2 regions of the Pseudomonas sp. NPDC090592 genome follow, and region 2 is predicted to be linked to the other one. Evidence: riboswitches for the same ligand, from Rfam matches in the RefSeq annotation. Region 2 holds a riboswitch; the other holds the start of a gene.
What was found. A riboswitch is a leader RNA that binds a small molecule or an ion and turns the genes downstream of it on or off. The one in region 2 is predicted to bind cobalamin.
Positions count from the first base shown of each region.

Region 1: it holds a riboswitch for cobalamin, as region 2 does, so the genes downstream of both, cobW (cobalamin biosynthesis protein CobW) here and ACIQUI_RS18155 (ABC transporter substrate-binding protein) in region 2, are expected to answer to the same signal.

Region 1 covers NZ_JBIVXJ010000005.1:134,189-148,921, reverse strand. Annotated here, with positions in the region: gene ACIQUI_RS06175 (aldehyde dehydrogenase family protein) at 1-780, opposite strand, end outside; gene ACIQUI_RS06170 (fumarate hydratase) at 1,066-2,619, opposite strand; gene ACIQUI_RS06165 (gluconate 2-dehydrogenase subunit 3 family protein) at 3,078-3,797, shown strand; gene ACIQUI_RS06160 (GMC family oxidoreductase) at 3,834-5,603, shown strand; gene ACIQUI_RS06155 (c-type cytochrome) at 5,615-6,940, shown strand; gene ACIQUI_RS06150 (multidrug/biocide efflux PACE transporter) at 7,112-7,540, shown strand; gene ACIQUI_RS06145 (branched-chain amino acid aminotransferase) at 7,735-8,754, opposite strand; gene ACIQUI_RS06140 (hypothetical protein) at 9,233-9,592, opposite strand; gene ACIQUI_RS06135 (glyoxalase superfamily protein) at 9,589-9,966, opposite strand; cobalamin riboswitch at 10,068-10,282, shown strand; gene cobW (cobalamin biosynthesis protein CobW) at 10,382-11,449, shown strand; gene cobN (cobaltochelatase subunit CobN) at 11,453-14,733, shown strand, end outside.
Region 2 covers NZ_JBIVXJ010000019.1:101,583-116,315, reverse strand. Annotated here, with positions in the region: gene ACIQUI_RS18165 (TonB-dependent receptor) at 1-1,444, shown strand, start outside; gene ACIQUI_RS18160 (DUF1624 domain-containing protein) at 1,649-2,815, shown strand; cobalamin riboswitch at 2,916-3,115, shown strand; gene ACIQUI_RS18155 (ABC transporter substrate-binding protein) at 3,225-4,235, shown strand; gene ACIQUI_RS18150 (FecCD family ABC transporter permease) at 4,235-5,251, shown strand; gene ACIQUI_RS18145 (ABC transporter ATP-binding protein) at 5,248-6,036, shown strand; gene ACIQUI_RS18140 (pseudoazurin) at 6,054-6,488, shown strand; gene ACIQUI_RS18135 (OprD family porin) at 6,485-7,822, shown strand; gene ACIQUI_RS18130 (GNAT family N-acetyltransferase) at 8,021-8,518, opposite strand; gene ACIQUI_RS18125 (hypothetical protein) at 8,649-9,128, shown strand; gene ACIQUI_RS18120 (diguanylate cyclase) at 9,188-10,759, shown strand; gene ACIQUI_RS18115 (ParA family protein) at 10,988-11,764, shown strand; gene ACIQUI_RS18110 (DUF2946 family protein) at 11,921-12,331, shown strand; gene ACIQUI_RS18105 (TonB-dependent receptor) at 12,400-14,550, shown strand.

The DNA.
Region 1 (14,733 bases), on a different contig from region 2:
AACGATCACCGGGGCGTGGCCACCGAGCTCAAAGACGCAGCGTGTCAGATTGCGTGCCGCTTGGGCGGCCAAGAGCTTGCCGACATGGGTGGAGCCAGTGAACGAGACGATCTTGACCTCAGGTGCGGCAAGCAGTTGCTCACTCACTGCGGCAGGGTCGCCGTACACCAGGTTCACAACCCCGGCCGGGATACCCGCATCGGCGATGGCACGAATGATCACGGTGGCACTGTATGGCGTGAACTCAGACGCTTTGAGCACTGCCGTGCAACCGGCGGCCAGCGCAGCACCCAGCTTGCGGGCAATCAGCACGGCCGGGAAGTTCCACGGGGTGATCGCTGCTGCCACTCCCAGTGCAGTGGGTACTGAAAGGCGCGTGCTGCCTTCGACGATGCCCGTGTGGACTTTGCCGAAGACGCGCGAAGCCTCTTCCCCGTTCCAGCCGAAAGCTTCGATAGCGCGCCCGGCTTCGCCGTAGGCATCTGCCTTGGTCTTGCCACCTTCCAGCAGCAAGGCATTGGCCAGCTCATCGACGCGTTCCGCCAGCAGGGCCGAAACTTTCTTCAGCAGCAGCCCGCGGTGGACGGCAGGGGTTCGGCTCCAGGCTGGGAACGCCGCGTCGGCCGCCTTGATAGCGGCATCGACCTGACTAGCGCTGGCCAGGCTGACAATGCCAAGGATCTCGCCGTTGCCAGGGTCCACGTTGTCGCGTTTGCCCGCGCTGCCCTCCTGCCATTGGCCATTGATGAAGAGATGTGCATCCAGGTTCTTAGCGGGCATAGCGGACTCCGAAGTATCAATCGAGGGGCATCAGCGCCAGGGCTCGGCGGTTGTTTTTTGGATATCGTGCCGAGAATTTCATTCGCATGACTGATTCTACACAATGCCTTTCGAATGACAACAGCCTGCTTGAAAATCCTTTCTTATGAAAGATATTGATTCAATGTTGTTTTTGTATGTAGAGTCGTCCAGGGCTTTCGCTTTAGCAGCCCTCAGGCCTCTTCGTTAAGCCTTGACCGCTGCAGTTCTGCTGCAGCGGTCTTTTTTATCCGGCTGTGTGCGGCTTCAGGCGTCGGCGCGCAGCAAAATGCGTTCGCTCCAGTACTGCGGGCCGGTTTGATGCACCGAGGTGCCTTGGCTGTCGACTGCCACGGTAACGGGCATGTCTTTGACCTCGAACTCGTAGATGGCTTCCATGCCTAGGTCCTCGAACGCCAGCACGGTCGACTTGCGGATGGCTTGCGCCACCAGGTAAGCGGCGCCACCGACGGCCATCAGATACACCGCCCGGTTATCCTTGATGGCCTCGATTGCCGCAGGGCCGCGTTCGGATTTGCCGATCATGCCAAGCAGGCCGGTCTGTTCCAGAATTTGCCGGGTGAACTTGTCCATGCGAGTAGCAGTTGTGGGGCCGGCAGGACCAACGATTTCGTCACCCACCGGATCGACGGGGCCGACGTAGTAGATGAATCGGCCTTTGAGGTCGACGGGCAGCGACTCACCCCGGTTTAGCATTTCCACCATGCGCTTGTGCGCCGCATCGCGCCCGGTCAGCATCTTTCCGTTAAGTAGCAGCGTCTCGCCCGGTTGCCAGCTGGCGATGTCCTCCGAGGTCAGGCTATCCAGGTCGATGCGGCGTGCGCTGGGGCCAGCCTCCCAGACGATCTCGGGGTAGGCATCGAGCGAAGGTGCTTGCAGCTCGGCGGGTCCGGAGCCATCAAGCACGAAGTGAACATGCCGAGTCGCCGCGCAGTTGGGAATCATGCAGATGGGTAGAGATGCCGCATGGGTGGGGTAGTCGAGGATCTTCACATCCAGAACCGTGGTGAGCCCGCCCAGGCCCTGTGCACCAATCCCCAATTGATTGACCTTCTCGAACAGCTCCAGGCGTAACTCCTCGATCCGGTTCGCTGGGCCACGGGACTTGAGTTGGTGAATATCGATCGCCCCCATCAGGCTTTCCTTGGCCATCACAGCAGCTTTTTCCGCAGTACCGCCTATGCCAATGCCGAGCATGCCGGGAGGGCACCATCCGGCACCCATCGTTGGCACCGTCTTCAACACCCAGTCAACGATCGAGTCGGAGGGGTTGAGCATGGCCATCTTTGATTTGTTTTCCGATCCACCGCCTTTGGCAGCGATGTCGATTTTGATAGTCGCGCCCGGTACCAGCGAGTAGTGAATGATTGCCGGCGTGTTGTCGCGCGTATTGGGGCGTCGACCTGCCGGGTCGCTGACGATCGATGCGCGCAGGACGTTCTCTGGCAATTGGTAGGCGCGACGTACACCCTCATTGACCATGTCGTCGACGCTCAGGCCAGAATTCTCCCAGCGGACTTGCATGCCAACGCGTACGAATACCGTGACGATCCCGGTGTCCTGGCAGATAGGCCGGCGCCCGGTCGCACACATGCGTGAGTTGATCAGTATCTGCGCCATTGCATCTTTGGCAGAGGTTGACTCTTCGCGCAGGTAGGCGCCATGCAAGGCTTCGATGAAATCGGTGGGGTGGTAGTAGGAGATGTACTGCAGAGCGTCCGCCACGCTCTGGATCAGGTCTTCGCTTCGGATGACAGCTGCATTGCTGGGGGGGCTTTTGGCGTTATCGTCGGAACGCATAGAAGGATCTCGAATCTCGATGGTGGTCATTTGATTTGTTTTTCTCTGATTAATCTTTCCTTCGCAATGTATTTTGCAAAAAATAATTTCAGATGAGAATATTTTGTGATTTTTCTATATTTTTGCGTTTTATGGAAGCTGACGTATGACGCCACGGAGCTGGACTTCGGAGGGGGATAGCTCGGTTTGATTGCTGCGATTGCGGTTTACAGCACCGGTGGTTGCTGCAGGGGGCCGTGCGACAATGATGCGGTTGACAATCGTGACAGAAACAAATTGTTACCACATAGGTAGCCTGCTACCATTTGTCATCCGTGAGATACGATGTCTGTCATGTGTATGACTAGTCGAGTTCGCTGCATTCAATTCAGCGTTCTGGAAGGTCGACAAGAGCAGGGCTTGAGCCTGCCGATGAGCACGTTTCACGGGTCTGAGTGATTAGTCATAGGTAGACCTGCATGTTGCTAGCCAAACAAACCTCGCGAAGGAAGTTCCTGCTTTCGTCGCTGATCGCCTTGCCCGCGATGGGCATCAACGTCAACGGCCTGAGTGCCGCGCTGGCGGCAGAAATGGCGGCGCCGAGCCTCGACAGCTACACCCCATGTTTCTTCACCCCGGCCGAATGGACCTTCATCCTCGCCGCCTGCGATCGCCTGATCCCCGCCGACGGCCGTGGCCCCGGTGCGCTGGAAACCAACGTGCCGATCTTCATCGACCAGCAACTGGCCGGTGACCTGGGCAGCGAGATCTACCTGGAAGGTCCGTTCGACCTGAATGCCCCGGCCACCCTGGGCTACCAGCTGCCGTACACCCCGCAAGAGATCTATCGCAAAGGTATCGCCGCGCTGGAAAGCTGGTGCCAGGCCACTCATGGCCAGCATTTCGCCCTGCTGGAGCTTGGCAAGCGCGATGATGCGCTGAAGAAGCTGCAAGCCGGCCAGGTCGACTTCGCCGCCCATGGCGAAAGCGTGCTCAAGGCCAAGCTGTTCTTCGGCGAACTGCTCAACCACAGCCGCCAGGGCTGGCTGGCCGACCCGATCTACGGCGGCAACAAGGGCATGAAGGCGTGGATTGCCATTGGCTTTCCCGGTGCCCGGGCCAGCTACCTGGAATGGGTCGCCCAACACAACGTCCCGTACCCCCTCGGCCCGGTCAGCCTGACCGGCCAACGCGGTTGATCCCTTCGCTTCGAGTTACAGCATTCAAGGTTTTTTATGGCACACATTACCAATGACGAAGTCGACGTCGCCGTCGTCGGCCTGGGCTGGGCCGGCTCGCTGATGAGCATCGAGCTTGCCCAGGCAGGCTTGAAAGTGCGCGCTTTCGAGCGCGGTGAAGACCGCACCAACGCCGATTTCGCCTACCCCAAGCCGGCTGACCAGTACGCCTACGGCGTGCGCAACAAGATCATGGTCACGCCCAAGGACGGCGCGCTCACCGTGCGCCACAACCTCAACGGCACCGCCTTGCCGACCCGCCAGTGGGGCGCCTTCGTGCCCGGCACTGGCGTCGGTGGCTCGGGCCTGCACTGGACCGGCGTGCTGATCCGCCCGACGCCGACCGACATCAAGCTCAAGACCTACGCCGACCAGGCCTATGCCCCGGGCATCCTGCAAAGCGACATGACCATCGGTGACTTCCCGTTCACCTGGGACGAGATCGAGCCGTACCTCGACAAGTTCGACAAAATCTGCGGCCTGTCGGGCAACACCGGCAACCTCAACGGCCAGATCCTGGTAGGCGGCGACCCGTTCGAAGGCCCGCGCTCCAACCCGTACCCGCTGCCCGCGCTGGAAGATACGCTGAACAATAAAATGTTCGCCGACGCCGCGCGCAAGCTGGGTTACCACCCGTTCCCCAACCCCTCGGCCAACGTGTCGCGGGCCTGGAAGAACCCCTACGGCAACCAGATCGCGCCCTGCAACTACTGTGGGTACTGCAGCAAGTACCCGTGCCTGAACTACTCCAAGGCCTCGCCGCAGACGGCGGTGATGGACGCGCTCAAGCGCATGGACAACTTTGACTACCGGGTCAACGCCAACGTCCTGCGTGTGGAACTGCACCCGGACGGCAAGACCGCCAAGGGCATCACCTACGTCGATGCCCAGGGCAACGAGGTGTTCCAGCCGGCCAGGATCGTCGTGCTGGCGGCGTTCCAGTTCGTCAACGTGCGCCTGATGCTGCTGTCGGGCATCGGCCAGCCGTACAACCCGGTCACCCGCAAGGGCACCATCGGCCGCAACTACGCGTTCCTCAGCAACGGCGGCGCCACGCTGTTCTTCAAGGACAAGCACTTCAACCCGTTCGCCACCGCCGGTGCCACCGGGCAGATGTTCAACGACGTTTCCCCGGGCAACTTCGACGGCCCGTCCCTGGGCTTCATCGGCGGCGCCAAGATCCACAGCTCGCAAGCCACTGGTACGCCGATCGGCACCGCGCTGCCATCCGGCACGCCGGAGTGGGGCCAGGGCTGGAAGGAAGGCATGCAGGACTGGTACGGCCATTCGATGAAGATCAGCATCTCCACCGGCTGCATGTCGTACCGCGACCACTACGTCGACCTCGACCCGACCTACAAGGACCCGTGGGGCCAGCCGCTGCTGCGCATTACCTTCGACTGGAAGGAGAACGAACTCAAGCTGCAGCAGCACCTGCGCAAGATCGTGCTGGACATCACCAGGGAACTGAACCCAGACAGCTACAGCGAAAGCTTCCTGGGCATGGACTCGCACTGGGATATCACCAAGTACGTGTCCACCCACAACGTCGGTGGCGCAATCATGGGTGACTCGCCGGAAACCAGCGCACTCAACCGCTACCTGCAGAGCTGGGACGTGCACAACGTGTTCGTGCCGGGCGGCAACGCCTTCCCGCAGAACTTCCAGGCCAACCCGACTTCCATGATCGGCGCCCTGACCTTGTTCGCGGCCCAGGCCATCAAGGACCAGTACCTGAAGAACCCTGGCCCGCTGGTGCAGGCGTGAGGAACGAGAACATGACCATCAAATCCCGTTCCATCCTGTCGATCGTGCTGGGTGTCGCCGTAATGGCCGCCGTGCTGGCGTGGATCGTCGCCGGCCTGCTCAACCGCTCCGGTGACGCCTCCGCGCAGTTGACCCAGGCCGTGACCCCGGCGCTGATCGAGAAAGGTGCCTACCTGGCCCGTGCTGGTGACTGCGTGGCCTGCCACACCAGCCATGATGGCGGTAAGCCGTTCGCCGGCGGGCTGGGCATCGCCTCGCCGATCGGCACCATCTACTCCACCAACATCACGCCGGACAAGAACACCGGCATCGGCAACTGGACCTATGGCGAGTTCGAGCGCGCGGTACGTCGTGGTATTGGCCATGACGGCAGCGCGCTGTACCCGGCGATGCCGTTCCCGTCCTATGCAAAGGTCAGCGATGAAGACACCCAGGCGCTGTATGCCTACTTCATGCGGGGCGTGGCATCGGTCGAGCAGCCGAACAAGGCCAACGACATTCCGTGGCCGCTGTCGCTTCGCATGCCGCTGGCCTACTGGCGCGCGATCTTCTCGCCGGGGCCCGAGGCAACTGCTGCGGTCGTTGGCGGTGATGCTCAGATCAGCCGTGGTGCTTACCTCGTCCAAGGCTTGGGCCACTGCGGCTCGTGCCACACCCCTCGCGCTCTGACCATGCAGGAGAAGGGCCTGGACGATTCGGCCAGCGGCTACCTTACCGGTGCCGAGCTGAACGGCTGGAACGTCCCGGCCCTGCGCGGCATGCCGCACTGGAGCGAGGAAGAGCTGGTCGAATACCTGGGCAGCGGCCGTAACGCCAAGGCCTCGGTGGCTGGCGAGATGACCGACGTGATCGCCAACAGCACCTCGCACATGAGCGATGCAGACCTGCAGGCCATGGCCGCATACCTGAAATCGCTGACACCTGCCAATGGCCCTGCGTACCAACAGCAGGCCGACCGCAGCGCGGCGACCACCGCCAAGCTGACCGCGGCCAAGGGCCTGACGCTGGGGGAGCGGCTGTACATCGACAACTGCGGGGCCTGCCACTTTGTTTCCGGTCAGGGTGCAGAGCGCGTATTCCCGCGTCTGGACGGCGCTTCGGTGGTCAATGCGGCCAATGCCGATGCGTTGTTGCACGTGATCCTCGCCGGCGCGGCGACGCCGTCGACCGAGCGTGCGCCTTCGGTGCTGCCGATGCCCGGCTTTGCCGAGCGCATGAACGATGCCGAAGTGGCCGAACTGGCAACCTTCCTGCGCCAGGGCTGGTCGAACCAGGCCTCGACTGTGACGGCGGAGCAAGTGCGCAGCGTGCGTGCAGAGCTGCACGCTCACCCTTAGTGCCGAGGCACAGTTGCAAGTAACCTCGGCTTTCTTTGCCAAGGATGGTGCTAGAAGCCTGAGGGATGTAAGTAGCGCATTCTATTGATAAAACCGATGGTAGCTATGTGGTGAGTATCGGTTTCGTCAAAGAAAATAGGGGCACGACTTACGCAATGGATGGAATTTGCAATGAAAACGGTCTCCTTCACCGAACGCCTGGTACACGCCGTGGGCTACGAACTGTTCGCCGTGCTGCTGTGCGCACCGCTGTTGTCCTGGGTGATGGGCAAGTCGCTGGCGACGGCAGGCGCACTGGCAGTGACCCTGTCGGTAATCGCCATGCTGTGGAACATGGTCTACAACGCGCTGGTCGATCGCTGGGTGCAAACCGAACGCATCCACTGGAAAGCCAGTGCGCGTTTTGTGCACGGTTTGGGCTTCGAGGCCGGGCTGGTGGTGTGGTGCCTGCCGGTGGCGGCGTGGATGCTGGATATCTCGCTGCTGCAGGCGTTCATGGTCGAACTGGGCTTCTTCGTGGTCATCCTGCCCTACACCGTGCTGTACAACTGGGCGTTCGACAAAGCCCGGCACTTGCTGATGCAGCGCCGCCTGGCATAAGTTGGCGCTCTCGCGAGTACGAATGCACGCGCGGTCTCTGTGGGAGCGGGCTTGCCCGCGAACACCGGTGCAGCCGGTGCCACCCTACCGCGGCGGCTGCTTCGCGGGTGAACCCGCTCCCACAGGGTCGTGAATGTCAAAAAAACGGGGCATGCCATTGCTGGCATGCCCCGCTTTCATACCGCCAAGGCCCCTCAGGCGACCTTGACGATCCAGCCTGCCGGTGCTTCGACATCGCCGCTCTGGATACCGGTCAGCTCGTTATAGAGCTTTTGGGTAACCGGGCCGACCTTTTCCAGGTCGTGGAACACGTGCAGCTTGCCGTTGTACTCGATACCACCGATCGGGGTGATCACCGCCGCGGTACCGCAAGCGCCTGCTTCGATGAAGCGGTCCAGCTTGTTGATTTCCACGTCACCTTCGATCACGGTCAGGCCCAGGCGCGATTGCGCCAGTTCCATCAGCGACAGGCGGGTAATGCCTGGCAGTACCGATGCCGATTTCGGCGTGACGAACTCGTTGTTGGCGGTAATGCCGAAGAAGTTGGCCGAACCCACTTCCTCGATCTTGGTGTGGGTCAGCGGGTCGAGGTAGATGGCGTCGGCGAAGTTGGCTTTCTTCGCTTCAGCGCCCGGCTGCAGGCTGGCGGCGTAGTTGCCACCGACCTTGGCCGCGCCGGTGCCTTGTGGGGCGGCACGGTCGAAGCTGGAGATCTGGAAGTTGTGCGGCTTCATGCCGCCCTTGAAGTACGAGCCAACCGGGATGGCGAATACCGAGAAGATGAACTCGGGGGCGGTGCGCACGCCAATGTTGTCACCGGTGCCGATCACGAACGGGCGCAGGTAGAGGGCGCCTTTGCCGTGCGGTGGCACGAACTTTTCGTTGGCCTTGACCACTTGCTTGCACGCTTCGATGAACACATCGGTCGGCACCTGCGGCATCAGCAGGCGGGCGCAGCTGCGTGCCATGCGGGCAGCGTTCTGGTCCGGGCGGAACAGGTTGATCGAGCCGTCCTTGCAGCGGTAGGCCTTCAGGCCTTCGAAGCACTGCTGGCCATAGTGCAGGGCAGTGGAGCCTTCACTGATGTGCAGGACGTTGTCTTCGGTCAGGGTGCCCTTGTCCCACTCGCCATTGCGCCATACGGACAGGTAGCGTTTGTCGGTCTTGATGTAGTCGAAACCCAGCTTGTCCCAGTTAATGCTTTCGTTGCTCATGACACCCTCATTGTCTTGCAAGTGCCCGATCGCTCGGGCTGCTGTTATATGCGCACCACGCCACCATAATACATCCGTGGCAGATCGGGAACGGCCAGTCACGAATTGATAGCCTGCAATGCATTGCTTGGGGGCTGGCGCGGGTAGTGCAGGGGGGCTGGGAGGTGTTTGGCGAAAGATTTGCAGCGCCTATGAGATCGAGCGCCGCCCGCGCGGCGCTTCGCGGGGCAAGCCCGCTCCCACATTTGTTGCAACGTGCCAAACCTGTCAGGCCATGGTTGTCAGCTTCGTTGGCTCGACTCGATTTCCCGGTGGGCGCTGCCGCCGCCCCACCTGTCTCAAGACATGCGCCAAGGCGGACAACGCCGATCCCACAGGCATGGGCACGTTGCAACAAATGTGGGAGCGGGCTTGCCCCGCGAAGCGCCGCGCGGGCGGCGCTCGATCTCATGGGCGCAGCAAATGTTTCGCCCTACGCTCAGCGCCCCTTCAAGCGCTTGCCCCAGTCCCCACCGTGGCTCTGCTGGCAGGCTTGTTCACTGTCAAACCGCACATGCCACGCTGGATGGTCTAGCTGTATCCCAGCCTGCTCCAACGCCACCTCCGTCAGTGCCAGCATGCGCACCTTGGCGTCACCCGCGACCGCAGCCGCCTTGTCGGCTTCTTGCTCGAATACCCAGGTAATGCGCAGGCTGGCCGGAAAATCCTCAGGATCAAGCCGATGGGTCAGCCAACTGAAACCGACGATCTCTGCCTTGGCGGTTTCGCAGGCTTCGGTCAGGCATGCGACCAGCTCTCGCTCCAGCCTGGCCATTTCGCGTTTGCCCATGGCCTTCAAGGGTTGGCCTCGTCATCGATCTGCTGGCAAAAGCGCAAGCGGTTGCCGAACGGGTCGTGCACCTGCATCTGCAATCCCCAGTCCAGTCGCTCTGCCTCTGGCCGGGCATAGCCATACCGTTTGGCCTGCAGTTCGCGCTCCAGTGCGCGCAGGTCGTCGATGCGGGCGAATACCGTGGAACCGGGGCAAGCATCACCATGGTGCTCGGACAGGTGCAGGATCAGGCCGTCCCGGTGAATCTGCAGGTACAACGGCAGGTCGGGGCTGAAACGGTGCTCCCAGTCGACGCTGAAACCGAGGAAGTCGAGGTAGAACTCGCGGGCCTTGTCGACCGAGAAAATGCGCAGTACGGGTATGGCGGGGGCGAGGTGCATGGGGGCGTCCGTGGCCGTGGGTGAGGGTGTCACTGTAGCGCAGTTGCGCGCCTTGTGGTCAGCCAGCCAGCCGCAACGGTTGACCACCCGCCAGCCACTGCGTAGCCTTGCCACTTCGAGGTTCTTCGGCCAGGCCGAAGCTAAGACGGGAACGCGGTACATGCCGCGGCTGCCCCCGCAACTGTAAGCACCGACAACGGATCGACACAGCCACTGCGCACGCGCGCGGGAAGGCGTCATCCCGCCACAGCCTGCTTTATAAAGGGCAAATGGAACGGTGCAAGCCAGGAGACCTGCCTCGCAACGTTTTCGACTTTCAACCGGGCGGGGTGATCCGGTGGCGAACACGCCCGGCCGGCCTGGCCCGCGGCTGTCGTCCTGCATGCCCGCGCCATACTGCCAAGGGCAATGCGACATGAAAACACTGGCCAAGCTTCCCGTCACTATCGTCACCGGCTTCCTCGGCTCGGGCAAGACCACCTTGCTGCGCCACATGCTCGACAACGCCCAGGGCCGCCGCATTGCGGTCATCGTCAACGAATTCGGCGAACTGGGTATCGATGGCGAAATCCTCAAGCAGTGCAGCATCGGTTGCACTGAAGAAGAGGCCAGTGGCCGCGTCTACGAGCTGGCCAATGGCTGCCTGTGCTGCACCGTGCAGGAAGAGTTCTTCCCGGTCATGCGTGAGTTGGTGGCACGCCGTGGCGACCTGGACCATATCCTGATCGAAACCAGCGGCCTGGCGCTGCCCAAACCACTGGTGCAAGCCTTCCAGTGGCCGGAAATCCGCAATGCCTGCACCGTCGATGCAGTGATCACCGTGGTCGACAGCCCGGCCGTGGCCGCTGGCACCTTTGCCGCCTACCCGGACCAGGTCGATGCCCAGCGCAAGCTGGACCCTAACCTGGACCACGAATCGCCGCTGCACGAACTGTTCGCCGACCAACTGGCCAGCGCCGACCTGGTGGTGCTGAACAAGGCCGACCTGATCGACGCCGAAGGCCTGGCCAAGGTACGTGCCGAAGTGGCTGAAGAGCTGCCACCGGCCGTGAAAGTGATCGAGGCCAGCAGCGGCAAGCTGCCACTGGAAGTGCTGCTGGGCGTGGGCGCCGAGTCCGAGGCGCATATCGATGGCCGCCGTACCCATCACGACTCGCACCACGATGGCGACGACCATGACGACCATGACCACGACGCCTTCGATTCCATCTCCATCGACCTGCCAGAGGCCGACGAAAGCCTGCTGCTCGACGCCCTGACGCAGCTGGTGGTGGAGTTCGGCGTGCTGCGTGCCAAAGGTTTCGCCGCCATCCCGGGCAAGCCGATGCGCCTGCTGGTACAAGGCGTGGGTACCCGTTTTGACAAGCACTTCGACCGCGCCTGGCGCGCCGACGAGCCGCGCATTACCCGCCTGGTACTGATTGGCCAGGACCTGGACGCTGCCCAGCTGGAAGCGCGCCTGCGCCAGGCCCTGGGCGCCTGACCCATGCACCTGCTGCGGACCCAGCCCGGCGGCTTCGTGCCGGATGACAGCATTGCCGACCTCGGCCAGACACCCGCCGAGCTGGTGATTCTCTGCAGCGGCGATTCACACCTGGCATTGCTCGCCGACACCGCCGAGCAATTGCCCGAAGGCTACCCCAGTCTGCGCCTGGCCAACCCGATGCAGGTGCAGAACCACGCCTCGGTCGATTTGTATGTCGACCAGGTGCTGCGCCATGCCAAGGTCATCCTGGTGTCGCTGCACGGTGGCGTTGGCTACTGGCGCTATGGCGTCGAGCAGCTGGTCGAGCTGGCCGCCCGTGGCGTGCAACTGATCCTGGTGCCGGGCGATGACCGCCCGGACCCGGAACTGACCAGCCTGGGCAGCGTCACCGGCGAGCAGGCCGAGCGCCTCTGGCATTACTTGCGCCAGGGCGGCAAGGCCAACGCCATCAACCTGTTCAACTGCCTGGCCAGCCAGTGGCTGGGCCGCGATTATGCCTGGGACGAGCCGCAACCCTTACCGCGCACCGCCGTGTATCACCCGGCCAAGGGTAGTGCCGTGCTGGAAGACTGGTACCCGCACTGGCATCCCGAACACCCGGTGGCGCCGTTGCTGTTCTACCGCTCGCACCTGCAGGCGGCCAACACTGCGTTCATTGATGTGTTTTGCCAGCGCCTCCAGGCTGCCGGGCTGAACCCGCTGCCGATTGCCGTGGCCAGCCTCAAGGAAAGCGCTTGCCTGGAGCAGGTCGAAGCCTGGCTGGACGAGGTCGGTGCCGAGGTGCTGGTCAATACCACCGGTTTTGCCTTGTCCAGCCCCGAGCGGCCCAACCTGCGCCCGTTCCGTCGCGACATCCCGGTGCTACAGGCCATTTGCGCGCAAGACAACCAGCCCGGCTGGGAAGCCAGCGAGCAGGGGCTGGGGGCACGTGACCTGGCGATGCACATTGCCTTGCCTGAACTGGACGGGCGCATCATTACCCGGCCTGTCAGTTTCAAGGACATGGCCTGGCGCAGCGAGCGCAGCCAGTCTGATGTGGTGTGCTACCGCGCCCACCCCGAACGCATGGACTTCGTTGCCGAACTGGCCCGCCGCTGGGTCGAGCTGGCGCGCCTGCCCAATGCCCAGAAGCGTGTGGCCCTGGTGTTGGCCAACTACCCGACCCGCGATGGCCGCATTGGCAATGGCGTCGGCCTGGACACGCCCGCTGCCGCGCTGAACATCCTCAAGGCACTTCAGGCCGAGGGCTATCCGCTGGCGGGTCTGCCGGGCAGTGGCACGCAGCTGATCCACCAGTTGCTTGGCGGCGTCACCAACGACCTCGACCACCTCGACCAGCGCCCCTGCGCCCAGAGCCTGAGCCTGGCGGACTACCAGGCCGCGTTCGAGCGCCTGCCACAGGCCAACCGCCAGGCCGTGCTGGAACGCTGGGGGCCACCCGAGCAGGACCCGATGTACCGCGGCGGCAGGCTGATGGTCGCCGGCCTGCGCTATGGCCTGACCTTCGTCGGCATACAGCCGGCCCGCGGTTATCAGGTAGACCCCAGCGCGGTCTACCACGACCCGGACCTGGTGCCGCCGCACGGCTACCTGGCGTTTCACTTCTGGCTGCGCCATGCCTTTGCCGCCGATGCGGTGATCCACGTGGGCAAGCACGGCAACCTCGAATGGCTGCCCGGCAAGGGTGTCGGCCTGTCGGCGCAGTGCTGGCCAGACGCTTTGCTGGGCCCGCTGCCGAACATCTACCCGTTCATCGTCAACGACCCGGGCGAGGGCGCTCAGGCCAAGCGTCGCACCCAGGCAGTGATCATCGACCACCTGATGCCGCCCCTGACCCGCGCCGAAACCTATGGCCCGCTGCGTCACCTGGAACAGCTGGCCGACGAGTTCTACGAGGCACAGATGCTCGACCCGCGCCGAGCCCGGGAGTTGCAGCGCGACATCCTGGAACTGGTCAAGGCCAACCACATCGACCGTGAGCTGCAACTGGAAGGCCAACTGGACGATGCTGCCGTGTGGCTGCCGCGCCTGGACACCTACCTGTGCGATCTTAAGGAATCACAGATTCGCGACGGCCTGCACGTGTTCGGCCAGTCGCCTGAAGGCCGCTTGCGCCTGGATACCTTGCTGGCGCTGCTGCGGGTGGAGCGTGGCGACGGTCGCGGCGGCAATGCCAGCCTGCTGCGGGCGTTGGCCAAGGCGCTGGTGCCAGGTTTCGACCCGCTCGATTGTGAGCTGGGGCAACCGTGGCAGGGCATACGCCCAGAGCAGTTGCAGGCCATGAGCAGCGAGCCCTGGCGCACCTGTGGGGATACCCGCGAGCGCCTTGAACTGCTGGCGCTGCACGTGATCGGGCAGGCGCTGGAAGGCAACGCACAGTTACCCGCGCTGAGCGAATGGCAGCCGGTGCACGACGTGATCCAGGCCTTGCGCGACGCCGTCGCTCCCAGCCTGGACGCCTGCGGCATCGCCGAAATGAACGGCTTGCTGGCAGCGCTGGCCGGCCGCTTCGTACCGGCCGGCCCCAGCGGTGCGCCCAGCCGTGGGCGCCTCGACGTGCTGCCCACCGGGCGCAACTTCTATACCGTGGACGTGCGCAACCTGCCCACCACCACGGCCTGGCGCCTGGGCTTTGCCTCGGCCAGCCTGATCCTCGAGCGCCACCTGCAGGACCACGGCGACCACCTGCGCCAGCTCGGCCTGTCGGTGTGGGGCACGGCGACCATGCGCACCGGCGGCGACGACATCGCTCAGGCCATGGCGCTAATGGGCGTGCGGCCGGTGTGGGCCACTGGCAGCCAGCGCGTCGACGACTTTGAAATCCTGCCGCTGAGCCTGCTTGACCGCCCGCGGGTGGATGTGACCTTGCGTGTTTCCGGCTTTTTCCGTGACGCCTTCGGCAACCTTATCCGCCTGTTCGATGCAGCCGTGCAGGCCGTCGCGGCACTGGACGAACCCGACGACCTCAACCCCCTGGCCGCGCGCGTACGCAGCGAGCGTGTGGCACTGCAAACGCAGGGTGTGGACGCCGAGCAGGCCGCGCGCCAGGCCGGCTGGCGGGTGTTCGGTGCCAAGCCCGGTGCTTATGGTGCCGGGGTACAGAACGCCATCGACGGGCGCTTGTGGCACGACCGTGACGACCTGGCCGAGGTCTACCTCAACCATGGTGGTTACGCCTACGGCGCCAGTGACGAAGGCACCCCGGCCCGCGCCCAGTTCGCCCAGCGCCTGGCCACGGTGCAGGCGGTGCTGCAGAACCAGGACAACCACGAGCACGACCT
Region 2 (14,733 bases):
CAGCCTGGCCGTGAGCGCCGCGCTGCGCTTCGATGCCAGTGACAACCTCAGTTTCACACTGGCCCACGACCGTGGCGATGCGGACCCGGCCAACTACTACGGCACCCCGCTGATCGACGGCCACTACCGCAGCAGCCTGCGCAAGAAAAACTACAACGTGCAGAACGACGTGCAGCACTACGTCGATGAGTGGACCCGGCTGAACACCGACTGGACGCTGAACGACCACCTCAGCGCCAGCAACCAGCTGTACTACATCAAGAGCCGCCGCCACTGGCGCAACGCCGAGAACTATGACTGGGACGCCGAGCGCCAGCAGTTGCTGCGCGGCAGCTACCTGGAAATCAAGCACAACCAGGAACAGTTCGGCGACCGCCAGACCTTCACTTTCGACCACACGCTGTTCGGCCTGGCCAGCAAGACCGTGGTCGGCGCCGAGTACAACAAGGTGCGTTTCAACGTGGACAGCAACGCACCCTACAACGACGTGGGCGGCGACTACATCGACCCGTGGCAACCGCAACCCGGCTGGTTCCACAGTGCCTCGCCACTGCGCCCGCAAACCTTGTCTACCACCCACACCTTCGCCTTGTTCGCCGAGAACCACCTGCAGCTGAGCGACAAGCTGTCGTTGGTCACAGGCGTGCGCCGCGACCAGAACCACATCGACCGCGACAATCTGGTCGATGGCAGCCGCAGCGACCACAGCCTGCAAGGCGGCAACTGGCGCGTCGGGCTGGTGTATGCGCTTAGCGACGACCTGTCGCTGTACGGCCAGTACTCCACCAGCGAGGAAGGGGTGAACAACCTCATCAGCCTCAGCCCGAGCCAGATGCACTACGACCTGACCGAAGCGAAGCAGACCGAGGCAGGCGTGAAGCAACGCTTCTGGGAAGGCCGTGGGGAATGGACGTTGGCGGCCTACCACATCGTCAAGAAGAAGCTGTTGGTGGACGACCCGCTCACCCACGAAAAACAGCAGGCTGGGCAGCAGACCTCCGACGGCCTTGAGGCGACCCTGGAACTGGCGTTGCCACACCAATGGCAGGTGTCGGCCAACGCATCGCTGGTGCGCGCCCGGTATGACAACTTCGACGAAATGGTCGGCGGCGTGGCGCAGGACCGCGCGGGCAACCGGCCGGCCAATGTGCCACGGCGCACTGCCAACCTGTGGCTGAGCAAAGGCTTTGGGCAGCAGGTGCAGGCCGGGATTGGTGCCCGTTATGTGGATGAGCGTTTTGCCGACACTGCCAATACCCAGAGCGCGCCCGGGTACACCGTGGTGGATGCCAATGTTGCCTGGCAGGTGTTGCCGGATGTGCGGCTGGGGTTGCAGTTGAACAACCTGTTCGACCGTGAGTATGTGCAGTCGGCGTTCAGTGGGCAGCAGTGGTTGATGGGGATGCCTCGGTCGTACTTTGCGACGGTGGACTACAGCTTCTGATCTGAGCTCGCCTGCACTGGCCTCTTCGCGGGCTCGCCCGCTCCCACAGGGATATCGCAGCCATTGAAAGCCGTGGTGTACCTGTGGGAGCGGGCGTGCCCGCGAAGAGGCCCGCTCCCGCAACACAAAAACCTCTACCAACAGATAACCAATTAGTTATAAGATAACGTTTCACTTGACATCCATTCTTATCAGCGACCCTCCATGACAAGCGCCAGCGCCACCCCCACCCTGCTCACCCAACGCCTGCAGAGCATCGACGCCCTGCGCGGCCTGGTGATCCTGTTCATGCTTCTGGACCACGTCCGCGAAACGTTCTTCCTGCACCGCCAGGTCAGCGACCCGATGAGCATCGACACCACCGAGCCGTCGCTGTTCGTCAGCCGCACCCTGGCCCACCTGTGCGCACCGGTGTTCGTCCTGCTGACCGGCCTGTCGGCCTGGCTGTACGGCGAGAAGTACCAGGGCCGTGGCGACGTTTCGGCGTTCCTGTTCAAGCGCGGGCTGTTCCTGGTAGCGCTGGAGTTCACCCTGGTCAACTTCGCCTGGACCTTCCAGCTGCCGCCCAGCGTGATCTACCTGCAAGTCATCTGGGCCATCGGCATCAGCATGATCGCGCTGTCGCTGCTGGTATGGCTGCCACGCGCCGCCCTGCTCGCCCTGGGCGCCGTCATCGTCGCCGGGCACAACCTGCTCGATGGCCTGCACTTTGGCGTGGAGTCGAGCCTGCACGTGCCATGGGCGATCCTGCATGACCGTGGCTGGCTGGAGTTTTCCGACACCCTGCGCCTGCGCACGTCTTACCCGGTGCTGCCGTGGATCGGCGTCATCGCCCTGGGCTACGGCCTGGGCCCCTGGTTCGCCCGTGGCAGCGAGGCAGGCCAACGCCAGCATCGCTTGCTGCTGGCCGGGCTGATTGCATTGCTGGGCTTTGTCGTGCTGCGCATGCTCAACGGCTATGGCGAGGCGCCGTGGAGTGGCTACCCAACCTTCACGCAAACCGTGATGAGCTTCTTCAACATCACCAAATACCCGCCATCCCTGCTGTTCCTCGCCCTGACCCTCGGCTGCGGCCTGCTGTTGCTGCGCGCCTTCGAGCGCGCCGGCCAGGCACGCTGGATCAGCGCACTGGCGGTGTTTGGTGCAGCGCCGATGTTCTTCTACCTGTTGCACCTGTATGTACTGAAGCTGCTGTACCTGGCCAGCGTGGCACTGCTGGGGCTCAACCAGGGTGACTATTTCGGCTTCGACAGCATCGCCTCGGTGTGGCTGGGTGCCCTGCTGCTGGCCGCTTCGCTCTACCTGCCAGTGCGCTGGTTCGCCCGCCTGAAGGCGCGCCGCCGCGACATCAGCTGGCTGAAATACTTCTAGCTGCAAGCTGCAAGCTGCAAGAGGGGGAGCGTACGCCAGCTGGCTTCTGCTTGAAGCTTGAAGCTTGAAGCTTGAAGCTTGAAGCTTGAAGCCGAAGGCGTCTAAGATGCGGGCCGCCGGTTTCCACCACGGAATTAATAGGGAATCCCAGGCCCGCCAACACGGGCCAAACGGAACTGCCCCCGCAACTGTAGGTGCCGAGCCTGCTCCATCGATGCCACTGGGCGCAATTGCCCGGGAAGGCCGGAGCCGGGCCATGACGCACCAGTCAGGAGACCTGCCGGCATACATTCACCAACCGGCGGGGTGTCCGGGATTGGCCATCTGTGTTGCCCCTGCCAACGGCGGGGCGCGGCGATGCCTGTCCGTGCGTTCCTCACCCGAACTGTCCGATAGGAGATCGCTCAACATGCTACCCCGTTTCGCCACCCTGCTCGCCGGCCTTGGCCTTACCGGCATGGCCCAGGCCGCTGCCACCCACTACCCGCTTACGGTCGAAAACTGCGGCAAGCCACAAACCTTCGCCCAGGCGCCGCAACGCGCCGTCACCATCGGCCAGGCCGGCACCGAAATGCTCTACGCGCTGGGCCTGGGTGACAAACTGGCAGGCACCTCGTTGTGGTTCAACAACGTATTGCCCGAATACAAGGCGCAAAACGACAAGGTGCCGCGCCTGGCCGACAACGACCCCAGTTTCGAAGCCGTAGTCGGCAAGCGACCGCAACTGGTGGCGGTGCAGTTCGAGTGGATGGTTGGCGCACAGGGCGTGGTCGCTACCCGCGAGCAGTTCGACGAACTGAAGATACCCACCTACCTGCTGCCGTCGGACTGCGAAGGCAAGGACAACCTGGTCGGCGCCGACGGTACGCGCTTGCAAGCATTTCAGGTAGGCAGCATCTACAAAAGCGTCAGCCATCTGGCCGAGATCTTCGATGTGCAGGACCGCGGCAGCGCCCTGAATGCCGAGCTCAAAGGCCGCCTGGACGGCGCCAAGGCACAGCTTGCCGGCAAAGACCTGTCCGCCACATCGGCACTGTTCTGGTTCTCCAGCGCCGACCTGGACATCGACCCTTACGTGGCCGGCCGCCAGGGCGTTGCCGACTTCATGCTGCGCACCCTGGGCGTACGCAACGTGGTCGAATCCACCGAGGAATGGCCCACCGTAGGCTGGGAAACCCTGGCCAAGGCCAACCCCACCTGGCTGATCATCGCCCGCATGGACCGCCGCCGCTTCCCCGCCGACGACTACCAGAAAAAGCTGGAATTCCTGCGCAGTGACCCGGTAACCCGCAACATGGACGCGGTAAAGCACAACCGCATCATCGTCCTCGACGCCGACGCCATGCAGGCCGGCATCCGCCTGTTCAGCGGCCTGCAAACGTTGTCCACGGCCTTCGCCAGCGGTAAAGCGGCCCAGTGATGATTCGCCTGCTACCTTACATGGCACTCGCCCTGGCGGCACTGCTGGCCGCCCTGCTGGCCGGCACCGCCATCGGCGAGACCAACCTGTCCCCCAGCGTGGTCGGCCAGGTGTTGGCCAATCACCTGTGGCAGGCTGGCTATCCGGTAGACCCGATCGACGCCGGCATCGTCTGGAACTACCGCCTTACCCGCACTCTGGTTGCCGCCGCTTGCGGTGCCGGATTGGCCACTTGCGGGGTGATCCTTCAGGCGCTGCTGCGCAACCCGCTGGCCGAGCCTTACTTGCTGGGGCTATCCGCCGGCGCCTCCACCGGCGCCGTGCTGGTCGGCCTGCTGGGGCTGGGCAGCCTGACGTTGAGCATGTCTGCCGGGGCCTTCATCGGGGCCTTGGGTGCATTCGCGCTGGTGCTGGTGCTGGCCCGCGCAGCCGGGCCAGGCAGCAACAACGCCCAGGTGATCCTCGCCGGCATCGCCGGCTCGCAACTGTTCAACGCGCTTACCGCCTTTCTCATCACCAAGTCGGCCACCGCCGAGCAGGCCCGCGGCATCCTGTTCTGGCTGATGGGCAACCTCAGCGGCGTGCGCTGGCCGTCGGTGTGGCTGGCCGTGCCGGTGGCACTGTTCGGGCTGGTGGTGTGCCTGTTGCACCGCCGCGCGCTGGATGCCTTTACCTTCGGCACCGATTCGGCTGCGTCGCTGGGCATTGCGGTGCGGCGCACCCAGCTGCTGCTGATCAGCTGCGCGGCGCTGGTGACGGCCGTGATGGTCTCGATCGTTGGCGCCATTGGTTTTGTCGGGCTGGTGATTCCCCATGCCCTGCGCCTGCTGCTGGGCCCCGGCCACAGCCGCCTGCTGCCCGCCAGCGCATTGGGCGGCGCGCTGTTCCTGATTGCCGCCGACATGCTTTCGCGCACCTTGATCACCGGCCAGGTGATCCCTGTGGGCGTGGTCACCGCGCTGATCGGTGCGCCAGTGTTCGCGCTGATCCTGGTCAGCCGCCGGGGGCGCCCATGACCGTCATGACGGCAGTACAATTGCCGCCCTTGAGTTGCCAGGGCCTGGGCTTGAAACTGGCCGACAGCACCGTGCTCTGTGACATCGGGTTGAGCGTTGTTGCGGGTGAAACACTGGGCATCGTCGGCCCCAACGGGTCGGGCAAATCGTCCTTGCTCAAGGTGCTGGCCGGGTTGCGCAAGCCAGCCAGTGGCAGTGTGCAGCTGCTTGGCGAGCCGCTGGCGAAAATGCCCCGCCGCCGCATTGCCCAGGCCTTGGCGCTGGTCGAGCAACAAGCCGATACACTCGATGCAATCAGCGTGTTTGACGCCGTTGCCCTGGGCCGTACGCCCTGGCTTTCAGCGTTGACGCCGTTCTGCGTACAAGACCGCGCCATCGTCGAGCAAGCGCTCGCCGACCTCGACGCCCTGCACCTGCGCACACGCCTGTGGGGTTCGCTGTCGGGTGGCGAGCGCCAGCGCGTGCACATCGCCCGTGCCCTGGCGCAGCGCCCGCAGGTACTGCTGCTGGACGAGCCGACCAACCACCTGGACATCCAGCATCAGCTCAGCCTGCTGCAACAGGTTCAAACGCTGCCGGTGACCACCCTGGTGGCCCTGCACGACCTCAACCAGGCGCTCACCTGCGACCGCCTTGCAGTGCTCGACAAGGGCCGCCTGGTGGCCCTGGGCAAACCGCTTGACGTCCTCACCCCCGAGCGCCTGCTGAGCACTTTCGGCGTGCATGCGCATTACCTCACCGACCCTTTCGACGGCGCGCGCATCCTGCGCTTTCGCGCCCCCTGAACCAGGAAGTTCCACACATGCTGTTGCGCCCTGCCGCCCTGCTGCTTGCCAGCGCCCTGCTTACACCTGCCGCACTGGCCGAGGTGCATGAAGTGAAAATGCTCAACCGCGGTAGCGCGGGTGCGATGGTGTACGAGCCGGACCACCTGCGCATTGCCCCCGGCGACACCGTGCGCTTTCTGCCCACCCAGAGCGGGCACAATGCGGCCAGCGTGAGCGGCCTGCTGCCCAGCGGGGCCGAGCCATTCAAGAGCAAGTTGAACCAGCCGTTCGAGCAGACCTTCAACGTACCAGGCGTGTATGGCATCCAGTGCATTCCGCACCTGGCAATGGGCATGGTGATGGTGATCCAGGTGGGTGATGCGCCGGCTGCCGAGTTGCCGCCCAGCCTGCCCGCCAGGGCCAAAGCCCGCTTTGCCGAGCAGTTGCACAAGCTAGGGGCTGGGCAATGAGCTGGCGCTTGTTGGCACTGCCACTGCTGGGGGTGGCACCCTTTGCCCTGGCCGACTCTGCCCAGTCGCAAAGCAACGGTCTGGTCGAAGACAGCAGCTGGAGCGTGCTCAACCGCAGCGTGTTCGACCAGCGTGACTACAAGCATGGCGGGCGCAACGGCGCTGCGAGAAATGCCTACAAGCCGCGCAGCGAACGCAGCGGCAAGGCTGAGGAATGGGCCTACGGTTTGATGGGTACCTTGCAGTCTGGCTTTACCCAAGGCCTGATCGGTGTGGGTGTCGATGCCCACGCCTATCTGGGCGTACAACTCGACAGTGGCGGCGGGCGTGCAGGCAAAGCGCGCTTGCTGGGCGTGGATAACGACGGGCACCCGAAAAACGAATACAGCCGTGCCGGCGCGGCACTGAAACTGCGGGTGTCCAACACCGTGCTGTCCTATGGCGAGCAACGGGTCAAAACCCCAGTGTTCAGCTCCTCCGACAGCCGCCTGCTGCCCGAGACGGCAACCGGCTTTTTCCTCACCAGCAACGAATTCGACACGCTCAAGCTGGTGGCCGGGCACTTCAACGAAAACGCCGACCGCAATGCCTCCAGCCACGACCAGGGGTTCGTGGTGAACTACTCCAACGGCAAGCAGGGCAACAGCTTCGACCTGGCCGGCGTGGTCTGGAACCCCGGCGCCGCCTTCAGCGGCAGCCTGTACACCTCGCGCTACGAGGACAGCTGGAACCAGCACTACCTGGGCAGCACCCTCAGCCATGCGCTGGATGACCGTCGCAGCCTCAGCCTGGACCTAAACCTGTACCGCACCACCGATACCGGCAAGGCGCTGTCCGGGCGCATCGACAACACCACCTGGAGCCTGGTCTCGCGCTACAACCAGGGGCCGCACGGTTTCAGCCTGGGCTGGCAACAGGTAGACGGCAACACCCCGTTCGACTACGTGACGCGCGGGGCCATTTTCATTGCCAACGCCGTGCAGATGTCGGACTTCAACGCACCGAACGAGAAATCATGGCAGGCACGTTACGACCTGAACATGGGGGCTTATGGGGTACCGGGGCTGAACCTGACGGCGTTGTACGTGCGCGGGTTCGATATCGACGGCACACATGTCGACCCCAATGGTGGGTATGCGTACCTGGGGTATGGCAAGGGCGGCAAGCATTGGGAGCGAGACCTCGAGGCGCGCTACGTGGTGCAGAGCGGCAAGGCCAAGGGGACGACGTTCTCGGTGCGGCATAACGTACACCGGGGGAACACGGCGCAGGCGGAACTGGACGGCGACCAGATACGGTTGGCCGTGGAGTGGCCGTTGTCGGGTGGGTTCTGACAGACCGGGTTGCGCGATCCCTGTAGGAGCGGCCTTGTGTCGCGAAAGGGCCGCGAAGCGGCCCCAGGATCTTTCAGGCAACCGAACTGCCAGCAGGCAGCAGCCCCCACTCCGCCCGCTCCTGCTCACTCATCATCGCCACCACCTCGGCAAACGTCAGCGCCAGCTCGGAACTGACATTGCCAAACACCCCACAAATCAGCGTAATTGCAGTTGCATGTGCGTGGTCTGCCAGACCGGGTCTTGTTCGACATCCACCACCATGAACCCTTGCCGCTCCCAGAACGCAATCGCACCCGGCAGAAACGGATGCGTATGCAGGTACAGGCAGCCGATACCCGCCTGTTCCGCCCGCTCGCGCAAGGCAGCGAACAGCGCGCCAGCCAGGCCATGCCTACGGTAGGCCGGCAGCACGAACAAGCGGACCACCTCGACAACCTGCTCAGCACGGTAATCAAGCTGGGCAAAACGGTGATCATAGGGCAGGTAACCGATCACCGCGACCAGCCGCCCTTCATCACGGGCTTCAAGAAAGCATCCCGCACCGTCCAGGTAGGCGTCGGCAAAGTGCGCAAGGTCGCGCGGCAATGGCGCCTGGGCAAGCATCGGGAACAGTTCGCGGCGAGCGCTGTCGACAAATGCGACGACTTCGGCAATGGCGGCGCGCGCCACAGGTTGCAGGGTCCAGTTCGGCATGGGGCTGCTGGCAGTGGTTGGAGGCCACGGTTCTACCCCAGCACGCCGCACAAGGCAAATCATAAAGCTGCGCCTGGCCAGGCGCAGATCGGTATAATCGGCCGTCTTCAATGCCCGACCAGGCCACGCCATGCCTTGCTTCCAGAAGTTGCTGTTGCCGTTGCTGCTGACTGCCGCCCTCACCGCCTGTGACCAGAAGCCCTCCCGTGAAGAGCAGATCCTTGCCCAGCTTCCGCTGCAGGACGCCTATACGCACAACATCGAGCGCATGGCCGCATTGCTTGGCCGTACCCACCCGCAGCTGTCACAGGCCACCATCCAGGATGTACTGCGCAAGTACCTGACCGTCGAGGACCAGCGCCAGGACCTGTTCCGGCTGTACAGCGAAAAGAACTTCAGCGATGACGAGTTCGCCACCATCGTTGCTGCCACCCAGGACCCGGCCAAGGCGCGCGCCCTGGAAAACACCGAAGCCGGCAAGCGCCTGAGCGAAAAACTCACGGCCCTGATGCGCGAAACAGCACGCGACGCAAAGGTGCAGGCCTTGGTCGAGCAGCGCATGCAACAGGTCGAAGACGAACTCGATGCGCTGGAAAAGGCAGGTTCTTGAACGCGTCACGCAAGGTTATTCCCATTTCGTAGCCTTTATCCGCTACCTCGAGGTCAGGATTGCCACACGCCAAGCACGGATTGCGCCTGGATCTGCGCACACTCATTCTGGTGCTCTGCGCCCTAACTGCGTTGGTCATGCTGTGCGCCAGCTACTTTGCCAGCTACCGGGTGCAGCGCCAGTTGTTGATCGACCACTCGCTGGAAGCCAACCGGGTATATGCTGCGAAGCTGGCAGCCATCACCGAAACCTTTATCGGTAACGCGCTTCAACAACTTTCGTTCAGCGCGGGTGTACAGGGCCGACAACTGGCTGATGCCCAGGCCATGCAGGCGGAGACTGACCGTGTACTGGGCCAGAGCATGGCCTTCAACTCCACGTTCGTGCTCGATGCCGACGGCGTACTGCTGGCAATTTCCCCCGCCCCACTGCGGCACCTGGTTGGCAGCCGCATGCAGTCCCCCGGCGTTCAGGAGGCGCTGCGCGAGCGTCGTCGGTTGGTGTCCACACCCTACGTGTCAGCTGCCGACAACCTGGTGGTGGCGCTGTCACAACCCATTTTTGATAGCAGTGGCCGCTACCTGGGGTATGTCGGCGGCAGCCTGTACCTGCGTGAGCGCAACATCCTCAACAGCCTGCTGGGCGAGCACTTCTACAAGGACGGTTCGTACCTGTATGTGGTCGACCGCAACCGCCGCCTGCTGTACCACCCCGACAGCCAGCGGGTGGGCACGGTGGTGACCGGCAATACGCTGGTTGACCAGTTGGCGACCCTGGACAGCGGCACCCGACAACTGATCAACAGCCAGGGTGTGGAGATGCTCGCCGGCTTCGCCACCGTCCCCAGCGCCGGCTGGGGCGTGGTGGCGCAGCAGCCGCTGGCACAGACGGTAACGCCACTGAGCCACCTGGTGCTCAACGTGGTAGGCACGTCTGCGCCCCTGGCGCTGGTGGGCTGCCTGCTGCTGTGGTGGCTGGCCATGACCATCGCCCGGCCACTGTGGCAGCTGGCGGCCGGCGCCCGCTCGATGGACCACGCAGGCACCGCCGAGCGCTTGCATCGCGTGCGGGCCTGGTACTTCGAGGCCGCCGAACTCAAGCGCGCCCTGCTGTTCGGGCTGAACCTGCTGCAGGAACGCATCGGCCGGCTCAACCGCGACGCCCAGACCGACCCGCTGACCGGTCTCGGCAACCGCCGCAGCATGGAGCTCAGCCTGTCGTTACTGGAAGCCGAACGGCGAGCCTTTGCCGCCATTGCGCTGGACATCGACCATTTCAAGCGAGTCAATGACAACCATGGGCACGACGTTGGTGACCAGGTGCTGCGAAAGCTGGCAGAGCTGATGCGCCGTTGTTGCCGCGAGGGTGACCTGCTGTGCCGCACCGGTGGCGAGGAGTTCTTGATGCTGTTGCCGGGGGCCAGCCTGGAGGCGGCGGCGGCAGTGGCCGAGCGGCTGCGCGTCACGGTTCAGGATACGCCGGTGGAGCCTGTAGGTGGGGTGACCATTTCGCTGGGGGTGGCGCGCTGGGATGGCGAGGCTGGGGGTGAGCCTGCGCAAGTGTTGGGCGAGGCTGACCGGGCGCTTTACCGGGCCAAGCAGGAGGGGCGCAACCGGCTGGTGGTTGCTTGAGCGTCTTTTTCGTCTGTGCCGGCCTCTTCGCGGGCTTGCCCGCTCCCACAGGGTTCTGCCCAAGGTTCGAAACCTGTGCAGTACCTGTGGGAGCGGGCAAGCCCGCGAAGAGGCCGGCACAGGCAAGTATGAAACCTGCAGTTGTAACAATGCTTGTCATAAAACTGTCGTGTTGCCGTCATAGGATTGACCCCAACCTGACATTTTCTCTTCATGGATGAGCGTCTCATGCGTCGTGTGGTCTTCAATCAGAAAGGTGGCGTCGGTAAATCCAGCATCGCCTGCAACCTCGCCGCCGCCAGTGCCGCCGAGGGCTACCGCACCTTGCTGGTCGACCTCGACCCGCAGGCCAATGCCACCTACTACCTGACCGGTCTGGTCAACGACGCCATTCCGGCCGGCATCGCCGATTTCTTCCGCCAGACCTTGTCGCCGGTCACCGCCGCCGGCAAGAAGCACCGCGTGGCAATCACCGAAACCCGCTACAGCAACCTGCACCTGGTCACCGCCAGCCCCGACCTCAGCGACCTGCAAAGCAAGCTGGAGAGCAAGTTCAAGATCAACAAACTGCGCAAGCTGCTGGTGGAGCTTGGTGAGGACTACGAGCGCATCTACATCGACACCCCGCCAGCACTCAATTTCTACACCTTCAGCGCGCTGGTGGCGGCCGAGCGCCTGCTTATCCCGTTTGACTGCGACAGCTTCTCGCGCCAGGCCCTGCACAGTGTCATGGCCGAGGTCGAAGAACTGCGCCAGGACCACAACCCGGCGCTGCAAGTGGAGGGCGTAGTGGTCAACCAGTTTGCCGGGCGCACCGCCCTGCACCAGACCCTGGTCGAGCAGTTGCGCAGCGAAGGTTTGCCCGTGCTGCCGGTGTACCTGAGCAGTTCGATCAAGATGCGTGAATCGCATCAGGCGTCGGTGCCGTTGGTACACCTGGCGCCACGGCACAAACTGGCGATGGAGTTTGTCGATTTGCTGGATGTGCTGGAGCGGGCGGCCTGACAGACCTTGGGGGCGCTTTGCGCCCCTATCGCGACAGCCGCAATGTGACGCGATCCTGTAGGAGCGGCCTTGTGTCGCGACGGGCTGCAACGCAGCCCCAAAATCCCGAAGTAAAAGCACTACCCGACCGTTCATCCGAATGGTAGATTCCCCGCCATGAAAACCACCCGCCATACACGCGCACTGACGGCCTGGACGCTCTATGCCAGCGTCCTGTTCAGCCTGTTGCTGTGCGGCCTGCACCATGGCCAGATGGGCGGCCTGCGCCTGGCCGGGCTGGAAGGTGGCTTCTGCTCGGTCAACAGCGAGCACGGCGTGGCCATCGACCTGGACGGCGCGGGTGGTGACCAGCACATGGCCCAGCTCGACTGCCCGGTGTGCTCCTCGTTCGGCCTGGCGGTACCACTGAGCAGCGGCGGCTGGTCGTTCACCCCGTCGCAGGCCGTGGCCAGCTCGCCCATTGTGGTGCGCAGCTGGGCGCAGCCGCCACCGCGCTATCAACGCCCCGCCCTCAACCCCCGCGCCTCCCCCAGCGTCTTCCCCGCAGCCGTACTTCATTTCGCCTGACCTCAGCCGGGCGCGCCTGCGTGCGCGCTCGCCGTCAGCCATGACCTTTGCGTGGAAGACACACCAACATGCTTCGCAAAACCTCCCTGGTGCTCCTGATGGGCACCTGCAGCTTCGCCTGCGCTGAAAACGCCCCCGTGGAACTGGGCGCCACCACCATCGACGGCGAGCGCGACGCCGCCACCGGCGTACAACTGGACGAGCCGATCCGCACCGGCTCGCGCCTGGGCCTCACGGCGCGAGAAACACCTGCCTCGGTCAGTGTTTCGGACCGCCGCCTGATCGAGGAGCGCGGTGCCAAGGACAGCCAGGACGTGGTCAACGCCATGACCGGGGTGAATGCCTCGGCCAACCCGGGTTTTGGCGGCTTCGTCGCCTACCGCGGCTTCACCCAGAACCAGGTCACCCAGTTGTACAACGGCATCAACCTGGGCTACAGCAGTGCTACCCGGCCCGTGGATGCCTGGGTGCTCGACCGCGTCGAGCTGATTGGCGGGCCCTCCTCGTTCCTGCATGGCGCAGGCGCAGTGGGCGGCTCGATCAACTACATCACCAAGCTCGCCAGCCGCGACCAGCAGATCATTGACGGGCGCATACGCTATGGCAGTTTCGACGACAGCGAGGTGGCGTTCGGTATCAACCAGGCACTGGCCAGCAACCCCGCCGATGCCCGCCATTTCATGCGCCTGGACTTCAGCCGTGGGCACGGCAACGGCTACGTCGACCGCAACGAACGGCACACCGACAGCCTGGCTTTTTCGCTGCTCAGCGACCTGGCCCCCAACCTCACCCACACCCTGGCGCTGGAGTACCAGGAAGACCGCGAAGACAGCCCCTACTGGGGCTCGCCGATCCTACCCGGGCGCAGCACCATGAAAATCGACAAAAGCCGCCGCTTCGAAAACTACAACGTCGCTGACGGCCGCTATGAGCAACGGGTACGCTGGCTGCGCTCGATCCTCGACTACCAGGTCAGCGATAGCACCAGCGTGCAGAACACGCTGTACCAGTACAGCGCCCAGCGCGACTACCGCAACCTTGAACGCTACGCCTACACCGGCAATGGCCAGGTGCAACGCAGCAGCCCTTACCTGCAACGCCACGACCAGAACTTGCTGGGCGACCGCATCGAGCTGCGCCACGACAACCAGTTGTTCGGCCTGGCCAGCCAATGGTCGCTGGGGCTGGAATACTCGCGCATGCGCCAGACCCTCTACCCCACCTCGGGCAGCTGGAGCGATGTGGTCGATGCCGATCACTTCGAGCCCGGCAGCTTCGATGACATCCCGGGCGTGAACGCCGGCCTGACCAAGCAACGCCGCCACGAGGTGAGCAACCGTGCGCTATTTGCCGAAAACCGCCTGCAACTCACCGAACGCCTGGCCCTGCTCACCGCCTTGCGCTACGACTACCTGGACATGGAAGTCACCAACTACGGCGCAGTGACACCCACCTCACCGGCCTATTTCGAGCGGCGCTGGGAACCGCTGTCCGGGCGCATCGGCCTGACCTATGCGCTGACGCCTTCGGCCAGCCTGTATGCGCAGTACAGCACCTCCGCCGACCTGCCTGCCGGTTCGCTGGCGGCAGCGACCTACTCCAATGTGGGGCTGTTCGACCTGTCCAAGGGCGAGCAATGGGAGGTGGGCAGCAAGTTCGACTTCCTCGACGGGCGCGGTGCGGCCACGCTGGCGCTGTACCAGATCGTGCGCAAGGACTTTGCCGTGCGTGACTCGAACGACGCCAACCTCACGGTCCAGGCCGGGCAGCAGACCTCACGCGGGGTCGAACTGTCCGGGCGCCTGCAGGTAACCCCGAAGTTGCTGGCCGAAGCCAACTACGCCTACGTCGATGCGCAATACGATGAGTTCAACGAAGCGGTCAACGGCGTGTCGGTGTCCCGCAAGGGCAATGCACCGACCAACGTGCCGGCCAATGTCGCCAACCTGTGGCTGACCTACAGCTTGTCACCGGCCTGGTCGGTGGGCGCGGATGGGCGCTACGTGGGCTCGGTGTATGCCGACAACGCCAACAGCCTCAAGGCCCCGGCCTACACCCTGTTCGGCGCGTTCGCCCGCTACCGCCTGGATGAACACACCACGCTGACCGGGCGGGTGCGCAACCTGACCGACGAGGTGTATGCCAAGCAGGCCTACAACAGCCAGTACTACATGGGGCCACCGCGCACCTTCGAGCTGGCCCTGGACATGCATTTCTAAGCGCAGGCGCGGCTCCCTGTGGGAGATTGCCCAGCCCATTGGGCTGCGCTGTCGCGCAGAGAACCGATGCCGGGCGCACCGCGTACCCTGTGGGAGCGGGCGCGTCGAGGCGTCGAACCGCCGCGAAGAATCCAACGCGGTGCATGGCACCGGCTGCGCCGGTGTTCGCGGGCACGCCCGCTC